4 regions of the Enterobacter cancerogenus genome follow, and region 1 is predicted to be linked to each of the others. Evidence: predicted binding sites of a transcription regulator. Region 1 holds the regulator's gene; each other region holds the start of a gene.
The links. Region 1 encodes LexA, which represses DNA repair genes until DNA is damaged. Its sites were predicted from a motif close to TNCTGTATGTACATACAGNA; they were not measured.

Region 1 (4,315 bases):
CCGCAGGCAAAACCGCCCACCGTCTATCGCGCGCTGGATTTCCTGCTTGAGCAGGGCTTTGTGCATAAGGTGGAATCGACCAACAGCTACGTGCTGTGTCACCTGTTCGATCAGCCCACCCATACGTCCGCAATGTTTATCTGCGATCGCTGTGGCGCGGTGAAAGAAGAAGGTGCGGAAGGGGTTGAAGACATCATGCATACGCTGGCGGCCAAAATGGGCTTCGCGCTGCGCCATAACGTCATTGAAGCACACGGGTTATGCTCCGCCTGCGTGGAAGTGGAATCCTGCAGCCATCAGGACGCATGTCAGCATGACCACTCCATCCTGGTGAAGAAAAAACCCCGCTAGCGGCAAAAGAAAAGGCGGCTCATGGCCGCCCTCAGGGGTACTTCCGTGTTCGCACGGGTGGTAATCAATTACCAGCGATAGTCGTTACGGGTTTCCCAGTCTTTGACTTCGGTTTCCGCCTGATCTTTCTCGTAACCGTAACGCTCCTGGATTTTACCTACCAGCTGGTCACGTTTACCTTCGATAACGGTCATGTCGTCATCGGTGAGTTTACCCCACTGTTCTTTCGCTTTACCTTTGAATTGCTTCCAGTTGCCGCCGATTTCGTCTTTATTCATAATCGTGTCCTCGTGTTAAGCGTAAATTTGTATCGCCCGGTACATGCATTTCTGCTGGACGTGATAATTATTATAGTCAGGGATTCGGCAGCCCGATTTATATTCAGAATCTTTAACCGTCACGATATATCAGGACGGGCAGGAAACCAGGTGTTGTTTCGCCAGTGACGACGCCATATAAAGGCCAGCGAGAGGCCCCGCAGGGAGAGGAATACCGCAAGCGCCAGCCACAAACCATGGTTACCCAGGTACGGCAGCGTAAAGAGCGTCAGACCAAAACCGGCCGCCGCAACTGCCATGCTGTTGCGCATTTCCGCGCCTCGCGTCGCACCAATAAACATACCGTCCAGCAGATAACACCAGACCCCCACCACCGGCAGGATCACCTGCCAGATGAGGTAATGGCTGGCCAGTTCACGCAGCGCCGGGAGTGAGGTGAGCAGCGCAATGATATGCCCACCGAAACAGGCGTAGATCAGCGCAAACGCCAGCGCGACCATTCCCGACTGACGACACGCCGCCCGCCATACTTCGCGAAGCTGGCCGCTTTCACGCGCACCGTATGCCTGCCCGGAATGGGCTTCAACCGCATAGGCAAAACCATCCAGCGCGTAGGCGGTAAAGGTCAGGAGCGTCATTAACACCGCATTGACGGCAACGATTTCTGGCCCAAGGCGCGCCCCGAAGACCGTCAGCGCGCCGAAGCAGAGCTGTAACAGCAGCGAGCGCAGCATGATGTCCCGATTGAGCGCCAGTAGCTTACGCATATTGCCCCGCCAGGCGGTTTTGAGCAGCGCAACCGAGATCCCGCGCATCGCCAGAACGCGCCCGACCATCCACAAGCCGATCAAAAATGTCCCGTACTCGGCGATTGCGGTTGCCAGCGCCGCCCCCCGCACGTTCATGTGCAGGCCCATGACCAGCCAGAGATCGAGCACAATGTTGAGCAGGTTACCGACCACCAGCAGGATCACCGGCGCGCGGGCGTACTGCACGCCCAGCAGCCAGCCAAGCAGAACCAGGTTTGCCAGCGAAGCGGGCGCACTCAGCCAGCGGATTTCAAGGAAACGCCGCGCCTGCTCCAGCACTGCTTCGCTGCCGCCCACAATATGCAGCGCCAGGTCTATCAGCGGCGTGCGCAGCAAAACGATCAGCGCGCCTGCACCGAGCGCCAGGAGTAAAGGTTGAACCAGCGCACGCGCCAGCCGCAGCGGATCTTTCGCGCCGTAGGCCTGGGCCGTTAGACCTGTGGTGCTCATACGTAAAAAGAGCAGCAGCATAAAGAGGAAGCTGGTTGCCGTGGCGCCAATCGCCACGCCGCCCAGATAGACGGGGGAATCCAGATGACCAATAACCGCCGTGTCCACCAGGCCGAGCAGAGGAACGGTAATATTGGAAAAAATCATCGGCAGCGCGAGACGCCAGAGTGCCTTATCAGAAGCAGTCAGCAGTGACATGGGAGAATACCGGGGACGATAAAACGAGACGGGCCACGGAGAAACCGCAGCCCGTCAGGAAGAGATTACAGCCATTCGCCGTTGCGGATAACGCCAACGGCCAGCCCTTCAATGGAGAAGCTGTGTTCGCGCAGGTCTACCACAATAGGCGTGAATTCGTTGTTTTCCGGCAGCAGCTGCACGGTATTGCCTTGTTTCTTCAGGCGCTTAACGGTCACTTCATCATCGATACGCGCAACCACAACCTGACCGTTGCGTACGTCCTGCGTTTTGTGAACCGCCAGCAGATCGCCATCGAGAATACCGATGTCTTTCATCGACATCCCGCTAACGCGCAGCAGGAAATCAGCGCTCGGCTTAAACATACCGGGGTCCACCTGATAGTGGCTTTCGATATGCTGCTGTGCCAGCAGCGGTTCACCCGCCGCAACACGGCCAATCAGCGGAATACCCGTCTCTTCTTCAACAAGCAGACGAATACCGCGTGATGCGCCAGAAACAATCTCAATGACGCCTTTACGCGCCAGCGCTTTGAGGTGTTCCTCAGCCGCGTTTGGAGAGCGGAAACCCAGACGCTGCGCGATTTCTGCACGCGTGGGTGGCATACCCGTCTGGCCGATATGATCCCGAATGAGATCAAACACCTCTTGCTGCCTGGTCGTTAACGCTTTCATTCCGCCCCCTGGGTGTATATACAGTTATGCTGTGAGTATATACAGTCAAAGGCGATTTTGGAACCAAAAACTGCACAAAAAACCAGGGACTTAATTATTCCTCGAGGCTCATCGGAAATGTGACCAAAGCAGCGTGACCCAGGTGATGGCTGCGATGATAATCGCCAGCAGCACGGCAGCCGATCCCATATCTTTAGCGCGACCCGAAAGCTCATGAAATTCTGAACCAATTCGGTCTACCACTGCCTCAATAGCGCTATTGATAATTTCCACTATCATCACCAGAAGTACGGAACCAATGAGGAGTACGCGGGTTATGGCATCAACATCAAGGAAACACGCGATGATAACCGCGACAATCGCGGCAACCGCTTCCTGGCGGAAAGCAGCTTCATTGATCCATGCGGCGCGGAAACCTTTCCATGAATAGCCTGCAGCTTTGATGATTCGGGTTAACCCAGTGGTATTATTGGCCATTAAAAGAACCTTATAGTGGAAATAGCGTCAGTAACTATACACAAAATCATTCATGCTGCCTCAGGCGAGCCTGAAGGATGCAGTGTATATAGCCGCAGCGCGTTTTGCTGCAGCCTGAAGTATGACGGGTAACAACAGAAATCTTGCGCGCTTTCTGTTATCCTTGCGCCGCAATTGCATTATTAACCAGAGGCTTTACATCGTTTATGTCCGGCTGGCCACGAATTTACTACAAGTTACTTAATTTACCATTAAGCGTCCTGGTAAAAAGTAAGTCTATCCCAGCAGAACCCGCGCTGGAATTAGGGCTCGATACGTCGCGCCCTATTATGTACGTTTTGCCTTATAACTCGAAGGCTGACCTACTGACGCTTCGCGCCCAGTGTCTGGCGCATGACCTTCCCGACCCGCTAGAACCGCTGGAAGTTGATGGCACATTGCTGCCACGCTATGTGTTTATCCACGGCGGGCCGCGCGTGTTCACCTATTACACGCCGAAAGAAGAGTCCATCAAGCTGTTCCATGACTATCTCGACCTGCACCGCAGCAATCCTGGCCTGGATGTGCAGATGGTACCGGTCTCCGTGATGTTTGGTCGTCGTCCGGGCCGCGAAAAAGGCGAGGAGAACCCACCGCTGCGCATGCTCAACGGCATCCAGAAATTCTTCGCCGTCTCCTGGCTGGGGCGCGACAGCTTTGTCCGTTTCTCCCCTTCCGTTTCGTTGCGCCGCATGGCAGACGAACACGGCACCGACAAAATCATTGCGCAAAAACTGGCGCGCGTGGCGCGTATGCACTTTGCGCGTCAGCGTCTGGCCGCGGTTGGCCCGCGTCTCCCGGCGCGTCAGGATCTGTTCAACAAGCTTCTGGCGTCAAAAGCCATTGCTCGCGCCGTCGAAGACGAAGCGCGCAGCAAGAAAATCTCGCATGAGAAAGCCCAGCAAAACGCCATTGCGCTGATGGAAGAGATCGCCGCGAACTTCTCTTACGAGATGATCCGGCTTTCTGACCGTATTCTCAGCTTCACGTGGAACCGCCTCTATCAGGGGATTAACGTCCACAACGCCGAGCGCGTGCG
Region 2 (4,315 bases), 2.1 Mb from region 1:
TTTTTGCGGCGGAACAGGCGGACGAATTCCAGAACATCCTGGAACGAAGGCTTGGTAGTTTCCATTTTTACACCCCTGATAATGTGAGAGTCGGATTCGTTAATGCCACCGTTGTAACAGACAGCGACGGCGAATGACAATGAGTATATCGTTTAAGACTATCATAACCCCAATTGATGCTGAATCGAAGCAGCAGGCATCACATATGGCGATGGCTGCTTTTTATTTGCGCAGTGCCCGGCAGATAAGATGCGAGAGCAACTCCAGCTGCCGCGCCAGTTCCATGCTGAGCCAGACATAGCCATGAATCGGCGTTTCTGCCACGTTGTCCCCCTGCCGCTCGTTCATCAGCACCTTCAGCTCGGCCACGATCTCATTCAGGCGCTCGCTGTTCGCCAGAATCGGCTGCGGATTCCCTTCGTAAAGCGCATGAGCGATGGTGAGCAGCGTTTGCTGGGTCATCTGCTGCGTCTCTCTCAGTGTGTGTGCGTTGAGCATCAGCAGATGGCTGGGACGCGACGCCCAGTGGGCATTGATTTGCAGTTCGAGCATGCACACCAGGTTGCGGCTCACCGTCTGGATAGCTTCGAAAATGGCTTTCTGAATATGGGTTTCTTTGCTGGCAGGCGTAATCAGGCCGCGCATCTTAACCACGTCATTCAGGATTTTTTGCAGATGTTTTTCCAGACGCGGACGCTCGACCAGGTTGGGGGAAAACCCCGCCTGATACACGCGGTTGAACGCGGTAACGTAGTTGGCCATCTGGATACGCCAGTGGAGAAAGGCGCGCTGCGGCCAGATACCGGTAAACAGCATAGCCAGAAGTGACCCGAGGATGACATCTCCGCTTCGCCACAGTGCGGTCGTCATGTCACCTGCGGGCGCACCGACAACCACCGAAAGGGTTATACCGATTAGCAGTGCCTGATACGGTTTTTTCCCCAACGCCAGCCAGCCGCAAAGAAACATCGCCGCGGCACACCACAGCAGCATAACGGGGAAGGAGATCAGCTCCAGTTTGAGCGCGATAAGTCCCAGCGCAGAACCAAGAACCGTGCCGCCAATACGTTCAAACGCGCGTGGTACCACGTTCCCCCAGAAGGAGATAGGCCCCATGATAACCACCAGCGTAATCAGCGGCCATGTCCCTTCCGGAACATTCAACAAACGCACCAGCACAAAGGTCAGAATAAACGCCAGCGCGATACGAAGGCCATGCACCACGCGGTAATGTTTGTACAAGCGAATTTCAAAAGGCGTTAAAGATTTGTCGGGACGCACACCCGCTCTCCAGCTAAACGGCAAACCGCGATTGTACTGTGTTTTCAGCCGGGCGAAACGCCCCCGGCTGAAAAAACCCTGCGTTTACTGGGTCAACCCGCCTTGTGCTCTACCGGGACATACATTTCGATGTCCCAGTAGCCATCCGCGTTGCCATCGTTCAGATAACGTTCAAAACAGGGTTTGGGTGCAATTTGATAGTGATTATCCTGCAAAAGAGAATTGAAGAACTGGTACCAGGGCGTCGCGAAATCATGCTCCTCAACGCGGGCGCTTGCCACCGCGTAGTCCCCGGCGGCGATTTCGGTCAGCATCACCCCTTCACTGTTGTCAGGAATGACGAACGCCTCCGGCACCGTAATGGCCGTGTCGCAGCGCAGTTTTTCCGCCGGGACTTCGTCCGGATTGTCATAGTAGACGGCTACCCATTCGAGCGGCTGGATTTGACGCCCCTCCACCCACATGCCTAACTGCTCAAAGCCCTGCTTAACGGTTTTCTCCCACGGTCCCACCAGGTGAAAGCCCGCGATTTTACGTTTCTGCTGCTGCGTGATGCTGTAGTCCATGCCGCCTCCGGTTTCACTGTATATTCATACACTGTAAAGCAAATGGCCTGTTTTCGACAAACGCGGAGTGTTTATTATGCGAGCAGACTCGCAACCCTGCCAGTCTGCCCGAGGGACGTGTGGTGTGGGGTTAAAGCGTGTGGTGCAGGTAATCCCCTAAACGGGAGAAGAATCCGCCTTTATTCACCGGTTCCAGCGTCACTAATGGCCAGTGGGCCACCACTTTGTCACGATCGTACAGCTGGATCTCCCCTACCCGCTGATGGGCCGCGAGCGGAGCCTCCAGCTCTTTTTTGTCCAGGACGTATTTGGCCTTGATGCTAGGCACTTCCGTCTTCGGCAAGGCCAGCCAGAAATCCTGATCCGTTCCCAGCTCAACCTGCTCTTTATCTCCGTACCAGATGCGCTCGGTCCCGACTTTTTTTCCGTTATGCAGGATCTGCACCGTATCGAAATTTTGCTGGCCCCAGTGCAGCAATTTACGCGCCTGATCTTCACGCCCTTTTGGGCTGTCGGCCCCCATAACGACCGCAATAAGACGGCGCTGACCGTCCACCGCCGAGGCGATCAGGTTAAAGCCTGCTCCGGACGTATGCCCTGTTTTCAGGCCGTCGACGTTCATGGTTTTATCCCACAGCAGGCCGTTACGATTCTGCTGGGTAATGCCATTCCAGGTCAGGCTCTTTTCGCTGTACATATGGTAGAACTCAGGCTCGCCGTGAATGATGGCCCGGGAAAGCACGGCAAGGTCGTACGCTGAGCTGTGCTGGCCGGGGGCATCCAGCCCATGCACCGTTTCGAAGTGGGTATCGCGCAGGTTTAGCTTTTGCACGTAGTCGTTCATCATGTTCACGAACTGCGGCTGACCGCCCGCGACGTGATCCGCCAGCGCGACGCAGGCGTCGTTACCGGAATCCACGATCAGCCCGCGGCTTAAGTCACGCACCGTGACGCGATCACCGGGTTTCAGGAACATCAGCGAGGAGCCGTCAAACACCGGGTTACCCTTCGCCCACGCGTCACGGCCCACGGTAACGATGTCATCAGGCGTAATACGATGGCTATCAATGGCGCGATCGACGACATACCCCGTCATCAGCTTGGTCAGGCTCGCCGGGTTGCGCTGCTGGTGTTCATTGCCTGCCGTTAAAATCTGACCCGTGGTGTAATCCATCAATACCCAGGACCCGGCCTGAATGGCGGGAGGCTGCGGCGAAAAATCCAGCGGATCGGCAGCCAGCGCAGATGAAATGCTCGAAGCGAGTAAAGAAACAGCAATAAACAGACGGCGTTTCAACGGTATATCCTCAGGTCATTAAAAATCGTTGACCTTTTTACGGGAGTTCTGATGTCGTTACTTGCCTTAATTGCAAAAAAATGTGACAGAGAGCATATTTTTCCTCAGGCCCGCTCGCAAATTTCATCCCTGACGGCGCTTTTTATTCGGCCTCTCCCCTGCGATCGTTTACCATAGAGACGTCAATTTTTAACAGGATGGTATCACTGGTGTCTGACTCTGACGCGCGCCCTACTTTTTTATTCCACGATTACGAAACCTTCGGCACGCACCCGGCGCTTGACCGCCCGGCGCAGTTCGCCGCCATCCGCACCGATGAGAATTTCAACATCATCGGCGAGCCGGAGGTTTTTTATTGCAAGCCCGCCGATGACTACCTGCCACAGCCTGGCGCGGTGATGGTGACCGGCATTACGCCACAGGAAGCGCGGGACAAAGGGGTTAACGAGGCCGAATTTGCTCGCCGTATCCACGCCCTTTTCACCGTTCCGAATACCTGCGTGGTGGGCTATAACAACATCCGTTTCGATGACGAAGTGACGCGCAATATCTTCTATCGCAACTTCTACGATGCCTACGCCTGGAGCTGGCAGAATCGCAACTCGCGCTGGGATTTACTGGATATCATGCGTGCCTGCCATGCGCTACGCCCCGAGGGGATCACCTGGCCAGAAAATGAAGAAGGGTTAACCAGCTTCAGGCTGGAACACCTGACGCGCGCAAACGGCATTGAACACAGCAATGCCCACGACGCCATGGCCGATGTCTATGCCACGATTGCCATGGCGAAGCTGGTAAAAACGGCGCAGCCGCGTCTGTTTGACTATCTGCTGAGCCATCGCAGCAAGCAGAAACTTATCACCCTGATTGATGTGCCGCAGATGAAACCGCTGGTCCACATTTCCGGCATGTTTGGCGCATGGCGGGGGAATACCAGCTGGGTCGCTCCGCTGGCATGGCATCCCGATAACCGAAATGCGGTCATTATGGTCGATCTGGCGGGCGATATTTCTCCGCTGCTGGAACTCGACAGCGATGCATTGCGCGAACGGCTGTATACTCCGAAAGACGCGTTGGGTGACGTGCCCGCCGTTCCGGTGAAACTGGTGCATATTAATAAATGCCCGGTGCTGGCACAGGCCAATACGCTGCGCCCGGAAGACGCCGACAG
Region 3 (4,315 bases), 1.4 Mb from region 1:
TCGTAACCCATTTCAAAACCAACATACGGGTTAACCTGATAGCCACCGAACGCGCCTGCACCCAGCTGGCTCTCGTGAGTTGGGCCATCGTTGTTCAGGCTGCTGTTGTACCAGCCGGTGTCATGGAACTGAGACCAGCCCAGTTTACCACCTGCATACCAGGTATTATCTTTCGGAGCGGCCTGCGCTACGGTAGCGAAGCCAGCCAGTGCCACTGCAATCGCGATAGCTGTCTTTTTCATTTTTTGCGCCTCGTTATCATCCAAAATTTGCCATGAAGATCTCCACGGAGAAATCACGGTTAAATCCTTCACCGGGGGGCGTGGTCAAATATAAGTCTACCGATATCTTCGGCTTAGGCCGAGCACCCCTGGCGATGTAAAGTCTACAACGTAGATGAAAACTTACAAGTGTGAACTCTGTCAGGCATATGAAAAAAAAAGTTCCGTATAGCGAATATTTAACATTTTACGAACGAATTTTGTACAGTAAAATTAACGAGAACCGCTCCAGACAAGCCTTGCCGCAGGTTTTGCTTTTTGAACTATTTACACAACTGAGTGTCGAAAAAAATTCCAGGAAAACTCTTAAATTTACTCAGTGATACAAATTCGAGTGAATTTTTAGCCCTGAATGTTGTCCTCTGCGATAAGAATCGGCACGTACGGGACGCATAATGAACCCGATTGCATGACCATCTTCTGCTGCTTCGGTCAAACGATGGTGCTCTTCTTCCGTCAGTTCTTCCGACAGCCACCCGATCACCACGCTGTAATTTCCGGTGCGTAACGCGCGGATCATCGACTCAACCGTATCACACGGAGAGAGTTGGTTGATCTGCATCACCTTGGTCAGCGGCAGGCCCGCAGACTGAACCCATTCCCGGCTCAATTTTTGCTGTGGCGTCAGCCAAAGCTGCCAGCGTGATTGTTGTCCGAGCTGTTGTAACAGCGGCAACAGCAACAGCTGCGTTAACATGGGCTGGTCTTCACGATAAACCACTTCACTGATAAGACCTGTCGACACGCGACCGGTGGAATTTTGCGCGACATCGCCAGCAGTGGTTGAGAGAGATGTTGAGCGATTTGCATAGCCTGAAGTGTACATATTCATTCCAGCCCTGTAGTTACTGTATGGATATACAGTAACCCCTGTGTGCATAAAGATCAACCTCATTTTCGGAAAGCAACTCGCAAATTTAGTCCTTTCCTGGCGTGTCCGAAAAAATCATCTTGCTCATGAGCCATAAGTTGCCTATGTTCCTGCTAACGGATCCGTTAGTGATAAATTTTGTCGTTAATAGTTGATTTTTAATGGAAATATCATGAAAAAGATATCATATGAACGGATTTATAAATCGCAGGAATATCTCTCCCCTCTGGGGGAAATTCACCACCGGGCGCTGTTCGGCGGCTACACCCTGGCGGTAGACGATGCGGTGTTTGCCATGGTGTCAGACGGTGAACTTTACCTACGTGCCTGCGAGGAGAGCGCGACCTATTGCGTTAAGCATCCTGCTTCCTTCTTAACGCTTGTTAAGCGAGGCCGCCCCGTCCTGCTGAATTACTATCGCGTGGATGAAGGGCTGTGGCAGGATCGGCAAAAACTGCTTCAGCTTTCCACTTATGCCCTCGATGCGGCACGAAAAGAGCGTAGCCTGCGCTATCAACGAAACCGGCTCAAGGATCTGCCTAACCTGACTTTCCAGATTGAAGTGTTGCTCTACGAAGCCGGCATTACGAATGAAGAGACGTTGCGGGAGCTTGGCGCAAAGACCAGTTGGCTAAAAATCAGATCGAAAAACCGGGCCCTCAGTATCAAGGTGCTTTTTGCCCTTGAAGGGGCCATTGAGGGGATGCATGAGGCGGCACTCCCGGCGAACATTCGCCGGGAGCTTACGGAGTGGTTTAATACACTGCCTGAGGTGCAGGAGAGTCGTTCCGCCAGGTAGCAATCTGCTGCTGCAGTCGGCAAATTTCCGGCAGCAAAGCAATAAGCAGGCCGATCTGCTGCAAAACCAGCGGAGCTTTGTTGTCGGTTCCCGGATCGAGATGCGCAATTCGCTGGGACAGTTCATCCAGCGCCTGCTGAACTTTAGGCTCGTCGGCTGGCTGATGGTGAAGGGCATCGTCGACGTAGCACACAGCATCATCCAGCAGGTTCAGGATGGCGGTGTTTTTCAGCTTCTCGCGGTGGGCACCCAGCGTGGAAATATAGCTGGTAAACGTATGGTTCAGGCACAGCAGGCGAAAGGCGGTTTCCCGGATGTCGGGTGTGGCCCGGGGTTCCGTAGACATATTCGAGACCACGGAAGCCAGTTCGGCATCGCTGTTGTGCGCATCCCGGCGGGCTATACGGTAGGCCAGACGGTTATCACGCCCCTGGTGGTATTGCTCAAGAATGGCGTCAAGGTAACGACAGTTTGCGTTCATCGCCCTGTCTGTCACGCGCGGCAGATTGCGAAAACGCCAGTCGGGCCAGATAAAACTCACCGCCGCCCAGGCGATAGCGCAGCCGATTAAAGTATCTATTACGCGCGGCAGGGCTACCTCGAAGCCTTCACCCAGCAGGTTGAAGCAGAGCAGCACCAGCAGGGTAATGAACATGGTGGCATGCGCGTACTGGACGTTTCGAAACGCAAAGAACAACACCCCCGTTATGACGATAAGAATGAGTTGCCCTTCAACGGACGGAACGAAATAGAGCACCGGTAGCCCGATAGCGACGCCCACCAGCGTACCGATAACACGCAGCGCAAGGCGGTGTCGCGTGGCGTTATAGTTAGGCTGGCAGACAAACAGGCTGGTCAGCAGGATCCAGTAACCGTGTTGCAGGCCGGTTATCTGAATGAAGGCATAGCCCACACACAGCACCAGCGACATCCTCACCGCGTGGCGAAACAGCGCGGATTCCGGCGTGGAGTTGCGGCTCAGGCGCAGCCACATGTCGCTAAATCCGTGCAGACTATCGTCCGCCAGCTGGTTTTCAGCATCGTTACCCGGCAGGGCCATCGCCTGCTCGGATTCAATGGTCGCCAGCTGAGCATCAATCGCCCGCAGGTTATTGAGCAGAAAACCGAGCGCCTTGATCTGCTCCGGCGACGTTCCACTGGCCTGCACGCGATCGAGCGCCGCATCAAGATGGCTAAAGGCATGTTCAAAACGCGGGTCATGCTGGTAGGGCGTGCGCAGCAGTATGGATCGCGCCAGCTGCTGGCAGGCCTGGGACTGCATCGACAGCAGCCGCTGGAAACGGAACATCACGTCGCTGTAGCGGAACTTCTCGCGCAGAGCCGCATACTGCACGTGCGAGGAGCTGGCGCGCTCGTGGATATCCTGCGCGACAAAGTAATAGTGCAACGTTCGGCGGGTGCCGCGCTGTCCGCGATCGCCGCGCAGACGGGTGAGCAGCGAGGCTTTAGTCTGGTTTAACGTCGCCACCAGTTGGCCGTTCGCCAGCGCCAGATCGTAAAGCGGTGCCTGGCTCTCTTCGTCGATATCCGGGTCAAAAAGCCGGGATTTCAGTTCGAGATACTGGGCAAGCTGTTCATAGCTCCGCGCCAGGTTGTCCTGCAACGCCCGCACGGGAAAAATCAGATGCCCGGTCAACGTCAGCAGGTTATACCAGATTGCGCCGAGTAACAGCAGAACGGGCTGCTGATACCACTGATCGTAAAGAGAGACGCCCAGCATGGTGTAGATCGCAATCAGCAGGGCGCCAAAGGCGATAGTGGCATAGCGTTGTCCCAGCCCGCCCAGCAGGATAAACCCGCTGGTCGAGAGCGTCAGCCCCAGGGCAAACAGCCACGGCCAGGGAAACAGCAGCTCAACCGAGGCTGAAGCAATGAAAAAACAGATCAGGGTGATGACTAAATTGCGCAGACGTCCTGTCAGGCGGTCGTCCAGGTCGGCCAGCGCCCCGGCGACCACGCCGAGGGTGAGCGGAATGGTAAGCTTTACGTCATCGAGCCACCACGGCAGGGCGACCGTGCCACACAGGGCGATAAAAATCCTGGCGTTGTAGAGCCAGGTACTGTTCCAGGTATAACGGCGAATCAGTGGGCTTAGCATGAGCTCGGCCTGTCCTTATTTACTGGAAACGACGACGGGCATTGGCTTCACGCGCGGCGCGCGCCACTTCTACCGGGACGACACGACGCCCAACCGGCCACAGGGCAATGGCGGCAATTTTGAAATTCGCAATCCCAACCGGGATGCCGATGATCGTGATGCACTGGGCGATACCGGCAATGATATGCATTACGCAGAGCCACCAGCCGAAGAAGATCAACCACAGAATATTCAGCAGGGTGCCG
Region 4 (4,315 bases), 530 kb from region 1:
CGCGCGGGCAAACGCTGAAAACTCTTCTGCTGTACATGCTGGTGGGCGCGATGCAGCTCGGCATCATGTATCTGTTCAGCTTCCGGGCCTACGTTTACCTGTCCGTCTCGGAATTCCTGCTCTTTACCGTGCTTACGCCGCTGTACATCACGCTGATCTACGATCTGCTCAGCAGGCGTCGTCTGCGCTGGGGATATCTGCTAAGCGCTGCGCTGGCGGTCGTGGGGGCGGCGATTATTCGTTATGACAAAGTAAGCGATCACTTCTGGACCGGGCTGATGTTCGTCCAGCTTGCCAATATCAGCTTTGCCATCGGCATGGTGGGCTACAAGCGCCTGATGGAGACCCGCCCGATGCCGCAGCACAACGCCTTTGCCTGGTTCTATATGGGCGCGGCAATCGTTGCGGTAGCGGCGTGGTTTATGCTCGGCAATCCGCAGAAGCTGCCGACCACGTCGCTACAGTGGGGCGTTCTGGTATGGCTGGGCGTGGTCGCGTCCGGGCTGGGTTACTTCATGTGGAACTACGGCGCGACCCAGGTCGACGCCGGTACGCTGGGGATCATGAACAACGTTCACGTGCCTGCCGGGCTGCTGGTCAACCTGGCGATCTGGCAGGAACAGCCGCACTGGCCGAGCTTCATTATTGGGGGAGCAGTGATCCTGGCTTCGCTGTGGGTGCATCGCCGTTGGGTCGCTCCGCGCTCCGCACAAACGGAAGATGGTCGCACGCGTGGTTCCGCGTTGAGCGAATAAACGCTTCCGTAATCGGCTGACGCTGCTCGCCATCGCGCACGGCGGCGTACAGCCGGCTCCACAGTCCTTCACCCAGGGTTTTGGTCACCACCAGGCCCTGGCGTTCAAAACTCTCCACCACCCAGTGCGGCAGCGCCGCGATGCCCATTCTGGCGGCAACCATCTGAATCAACAGCAGGGTGTTATCCACGCTTTTCAGCTGTGGGCTGATGCCCGCTGGCTGGAGGAAATGACGCCAGATATCCAGTCGGCTGCGCTGAACCGGGTAAATCAGCAGCGTTTCCGTGGCCAGGTCTTCAGGGCTGATGCGCGTTTTGGCGGCCAGCGGATGGTCCGGGGCCAGCACCAGACGCACCTCGAAATCAAACATCGGGGAATAGTGCAGCCCGCTGCGCGGCAGTATGTCCGAGGTCATCACCAGATCCAGCTCGCCCTGCTGGAGCGAAGGCTGAGGATCAAACGTCACGCCGGAGGTAAAGTCCATCTCCACCTGCGGCCACTTCTGGCGGAAGTTCTCAAGCGCGGGGGTCAGCCACTGAATACAGCTGTGGCACTCAATGGCGATGCGCAGCCTGGTCTGCTGCGGCTCGTTGCAGGACTGCAGGGCGCTCGCAATCTGCGGCAGCACCTGATTCGCGAGCTGGAGCAGAATTTCACCCTGCGGCGTAAAGCGCAGCGGCTGGCTCTTACGCACAAACAGACGAAAGCCAAGGCGTTGTTCCAGATCGCTGAACTGGTGAGAAAGTGCGGACTGGGTCTGATGCAGCGTGGCCGCCGCCGCCGCGAGTGAACCGCAGTTCCGCAACGCTTGTAGCGTTTTCAGGTGTTTTATCTCGATCATGAAAGTCCTTCACTTCGCCATGAACAATTTGCGCTTGAGGAATATACAGTACCTGCCAATTATAGATGTGTAAACATCTGGACGTCTAAATAACGAATTTCACAAGGGGCACACCATGACAATCCGTAATCACACTCTCGGTTTCCCTCGCGTTGGTCTGCGTCGCGAGCTGAAAAAAGCGCAGGAAAGCTACTGGGCGGGCAACCTCAGCCGTGAAGAATTGCTGGCAACGGGCCGCGAGCTGCGCGCACGTCACTGGGACCAGCAGAAAGACGCAGGCATTGACCTGCTGCCCGTGGGCGATTTCGCCTGGTACGACCATGTTCTGACCACCAGCCTGCTGCTTGGCAACGTGCCGGCTCGTCATCAGAACAGCGATGGATCGGTAGATATCGACACCCTGTTCCGCATTGGCCGTGGCCGTGCGCCAACGGGTGAGCCAGCGGCAGCGGCGGAAATGACCAAATGGTTCAACACCAACTATCACTATATGGTGCCTGAGTTTGTGAAAGGTCAGCAGTTCAGACTGACCTGGACCCAGCTTCTGGATGAAGTGGACGAAGCGCTGGCGCTGGGGCATCAGGTGAAACCTGTCCTGCTGGGGCCGGTGACGTACCTGTGGCTGGGCAAGGTCAAAGGCGAGCCGTTCGACCGTCTGAGCCTGCTGAACGACATTCTGCCGGTCTACAAACAGGTGCTGATTGAGCTGGGTAAACGCGGTATTCAGTGGGTACAAATCGATGAGCCTGCGCTGGTACTGGAGCTGCCGCAGGCGTGGCTGGATGCCTTCAAGCCGGCATATGCCGCGCTTACCGGGCAGGTGAAGCTGCTCCTGACCACCTATTTTGAAGGTGTCACGCCGAACCTGAATACCATTACCGCGCTGCCGGTGCAGGGCCTGCACGTTGACCTGGTCCACGGCAAAGACGATGTGGTAGCGCTGCACAAACGCCTGCCGGAAGAGTGGCTATTATCCGCAGGCCTGATCAACGGTCGTAACGTCTGGCGCGCCGATCTGACCGAGAAATATGCACAAATTAAAGACATTGTCGGGAAACGTGAGCTGTGGGTCGCATCGTCCTGCTCGCTGCTGCACAGCCCCATCGACCTGAGCGTTGAAACCCGTCTGGATGCGGAAGTGAAAAGCTGGTTTGCCTTTGCCCTGCAGAAATGCCAGGAGCTGGCCCTGCTGCGCGACGCCCTTAACAGCGGCAACACGGCGGCGATTGCCGAATGGAGCGCCCCGATTCAGGCGCGTCGTCACTCGTCCCGCGTTCACAACCCGGCGGTAGAGAAACGCCTGGCGGCCATTACCGCCCAGGACAGCCAGCGTCAGAGCGCCTATGAGGTACGTGCTGAAGCCCAGCGTGCCCGCTTTAACCTGCCTGCCTGGCCGACCACCACTATCGGCTCGTTCCCGCAGACGACTGAAATCCGCGGTCTGCGTCTCGACTTCAAAAAGGGCAAACTGGACGCCAGCCACTACCGCACCGGTATCGCTGAGCACATCAGGCAGGCGATTACCGAGCAGGAGCGTCTCGGCCTGGACGTGCTGGTTCACGGCGAAGCCGAGCGTAACGACATGGTGGAGTATTTCGGCGAGCATCTCGACGGTTTCGTCTTTACCCAGAACGGCTGGGTCCAGAGCTATGGCTCCCGCTGCGTGAAGCCGCCGGTGGTGATCGGCGATATCAGCCGCCCGGAAGCGATCACCGTGGAGTGGGCGAAGTACGCCCAGTCGCTGACCGACAAGCCGGTGAAAGGCATGCTGACCGGCCCGGTGACCATTCTATGCTGGTCTTTCCCGCGGGAAGACGTTAGCCGCGAAACCATCGCGAAGCAAATCGCGCTGGCGCTGCGTGACGAAGTGGCGGACCTCGAGGCGGCGGGCATCGGCATCATCCAGATTGATGAACCGGCGCTGCGTGAAGGCCTGCCGCTGCGCCGCAGCGACTGGGACGCCTATCTGAAGTGGGGCGTGGAGGCATTTCGCATCAACGCTGCCGTGGCGAAGGACGACACGCAGATCCACACCCACATGTGTTACTGCGAGTTTAACGACATCATGGACGCTATCGCCGCGCTGGACGCCGACGTGATCACCATTGAGACTTCACGCTCGGACATGGAGTTGCTGGAATCGTTCGAGGAGTTTGATTACCCGAATGAAATCGGGCCGGGCGTGTACGACATTCACTCGCCAAACGTGCCCAGCGTGGAGTGGATTGAGTCTCTGCTGAAGAAGGCCGCCCAGCGCATTCCGGCAGAGCGCCTGTGGGTGAACCCGGACTGCGGCCTGAAAACCCGCGGCTGGCCGGAAACCCGAAGCGCCCTGGCAAACATGGTGAAGGCGGCGCAAAACTTGCGTCAGGGGTAAGCTTAAGCCTTTCACGCCGCCTGACATCGCGCTCAGGCGGCATTTTCCGTCAATGCAATCCGCTTACCTGCTGTGTCAAAGAGGTGCAGATGGGCCTCCTGCACGGTCAGTGTTATAGGCTGCTGCGCAGGCAGACTCAGCTGCTGGAAGGATTTCAGACACACGGCGTGGCCCGCCACATCCAGCCACACCAGCGTTGAATCCCCCTGCAGTTCGCATAACCGCGTTTTTCCGCTGAGGCTAAACTCCCCCGGTTGCTGATAACGCAGGTGTTCAGGGCGGATCGCGACAAACACTGACTCCCCCTCCTGAATGCCTGCGGGCTGACGGGAAAGTGCAAAG

Region 2: a site for LexA is predicted at 1,862-1,881, ahead of sbmC (DNA gyrase inhibitor SbmC). Genes of this name have one in related genera too.
Region 3: a site for LexA is predicted at 1,128-1,147, ahead of sulA (SOS-induced cell division inhibitor SulA). Genes of this name have one in related genera too.
Region 4: a site for LexA is predicted at 1,628-1,647, ahead of metR (HTH-type transcriptional regulator MetR). Genes of this name have one in related genera too.

The regions. Positions count from the first base shown of each region.
Region 1 covers NZ_CP077290.1:2,377,261-2,381,575, forward strand. The annotation lists gene zur (zinc uptake transcriptional repressor Zur) at 1-351, shown strand, start outside; gene I6L58_RS11215 (CsbD family protein) at 420-629, opposite strand; partial or broken gene I6L58_RS22920 (hypothetical protein) at 678-752, opposite strand; gene dinF (MATE family efflux transporter DinF) at 749-2,086, opposite strand; gene lexA (transcriptional repressor LexA) at 2,152-2,760, opposite strand; gene I6L58_RS11230 (diacylglycerol kinase) at 2,869-3,237, opposite strand; gene plsB (glycerol-3-phosphate 1-O-acyltransferase PlsB) at 3,444-4,315, shown strand, end outside.
Region 2 covers NZ_CP077290.1:4,494,912-4,499,226, reverse strand. The annotation lists gene I6L58_RS21215 (DUF496 family protein) at 1-65, opposite strand, end outside; gene I6L58_RS21210 (FUSC family protein) at 223-1,281, opposite strand; gene sbmC (DNA gyrase inhibitor SbmC) at 1,374-1,847, opposite strand; gene dacD (serine-type D-Ala-D-Ala carboxypeptidase DacD) at 1,978-3,144, opposite strand; gene sbcB (exodeoxyribonuclease I) at 3,342-4,315, shown strand, end outside.
Region 3 covers NZ_CP077290.1:935,954-940,268, reverse strand. The annotation lists gene ompA (porin OmpA) at 1-242, opposite strand, end outside; gene sulA (SOS-induced cell division inhibitor SulA) at 598-1,107, opposite strand; gene I6L58_RS04450 (TfoX/Sxy family DNA transformation protein) at 1,325-1,951, shown strand; gene yccS (YccS family putative transporter) at 1,908-4,070, opposite strand; gene I6L58_RS04440 (YccF domain-containing protein) at 4,090-4,315, opposite strand, start outside.
Region 4 covers NZ_CP077290.1:2,905,835-2,910,149, forward strand. The annotation lists gene I6L58_RS13700 (carboxylate/amino acid/amine transporter) at 1-755, shown strand, start outside; gene metR (HTH-type transcriptional regulator MetR) at 643-1,596, opposite strand; gene metE (5-methyltetrahydropteroyltriglutamate--homocysteine S-methyltransferase) at 1,712-3,973, shown strand; gene I6L58_RS13715 (ABC transporter ATP-binding protein) at 4,006-4,315, opposite strand, start outside.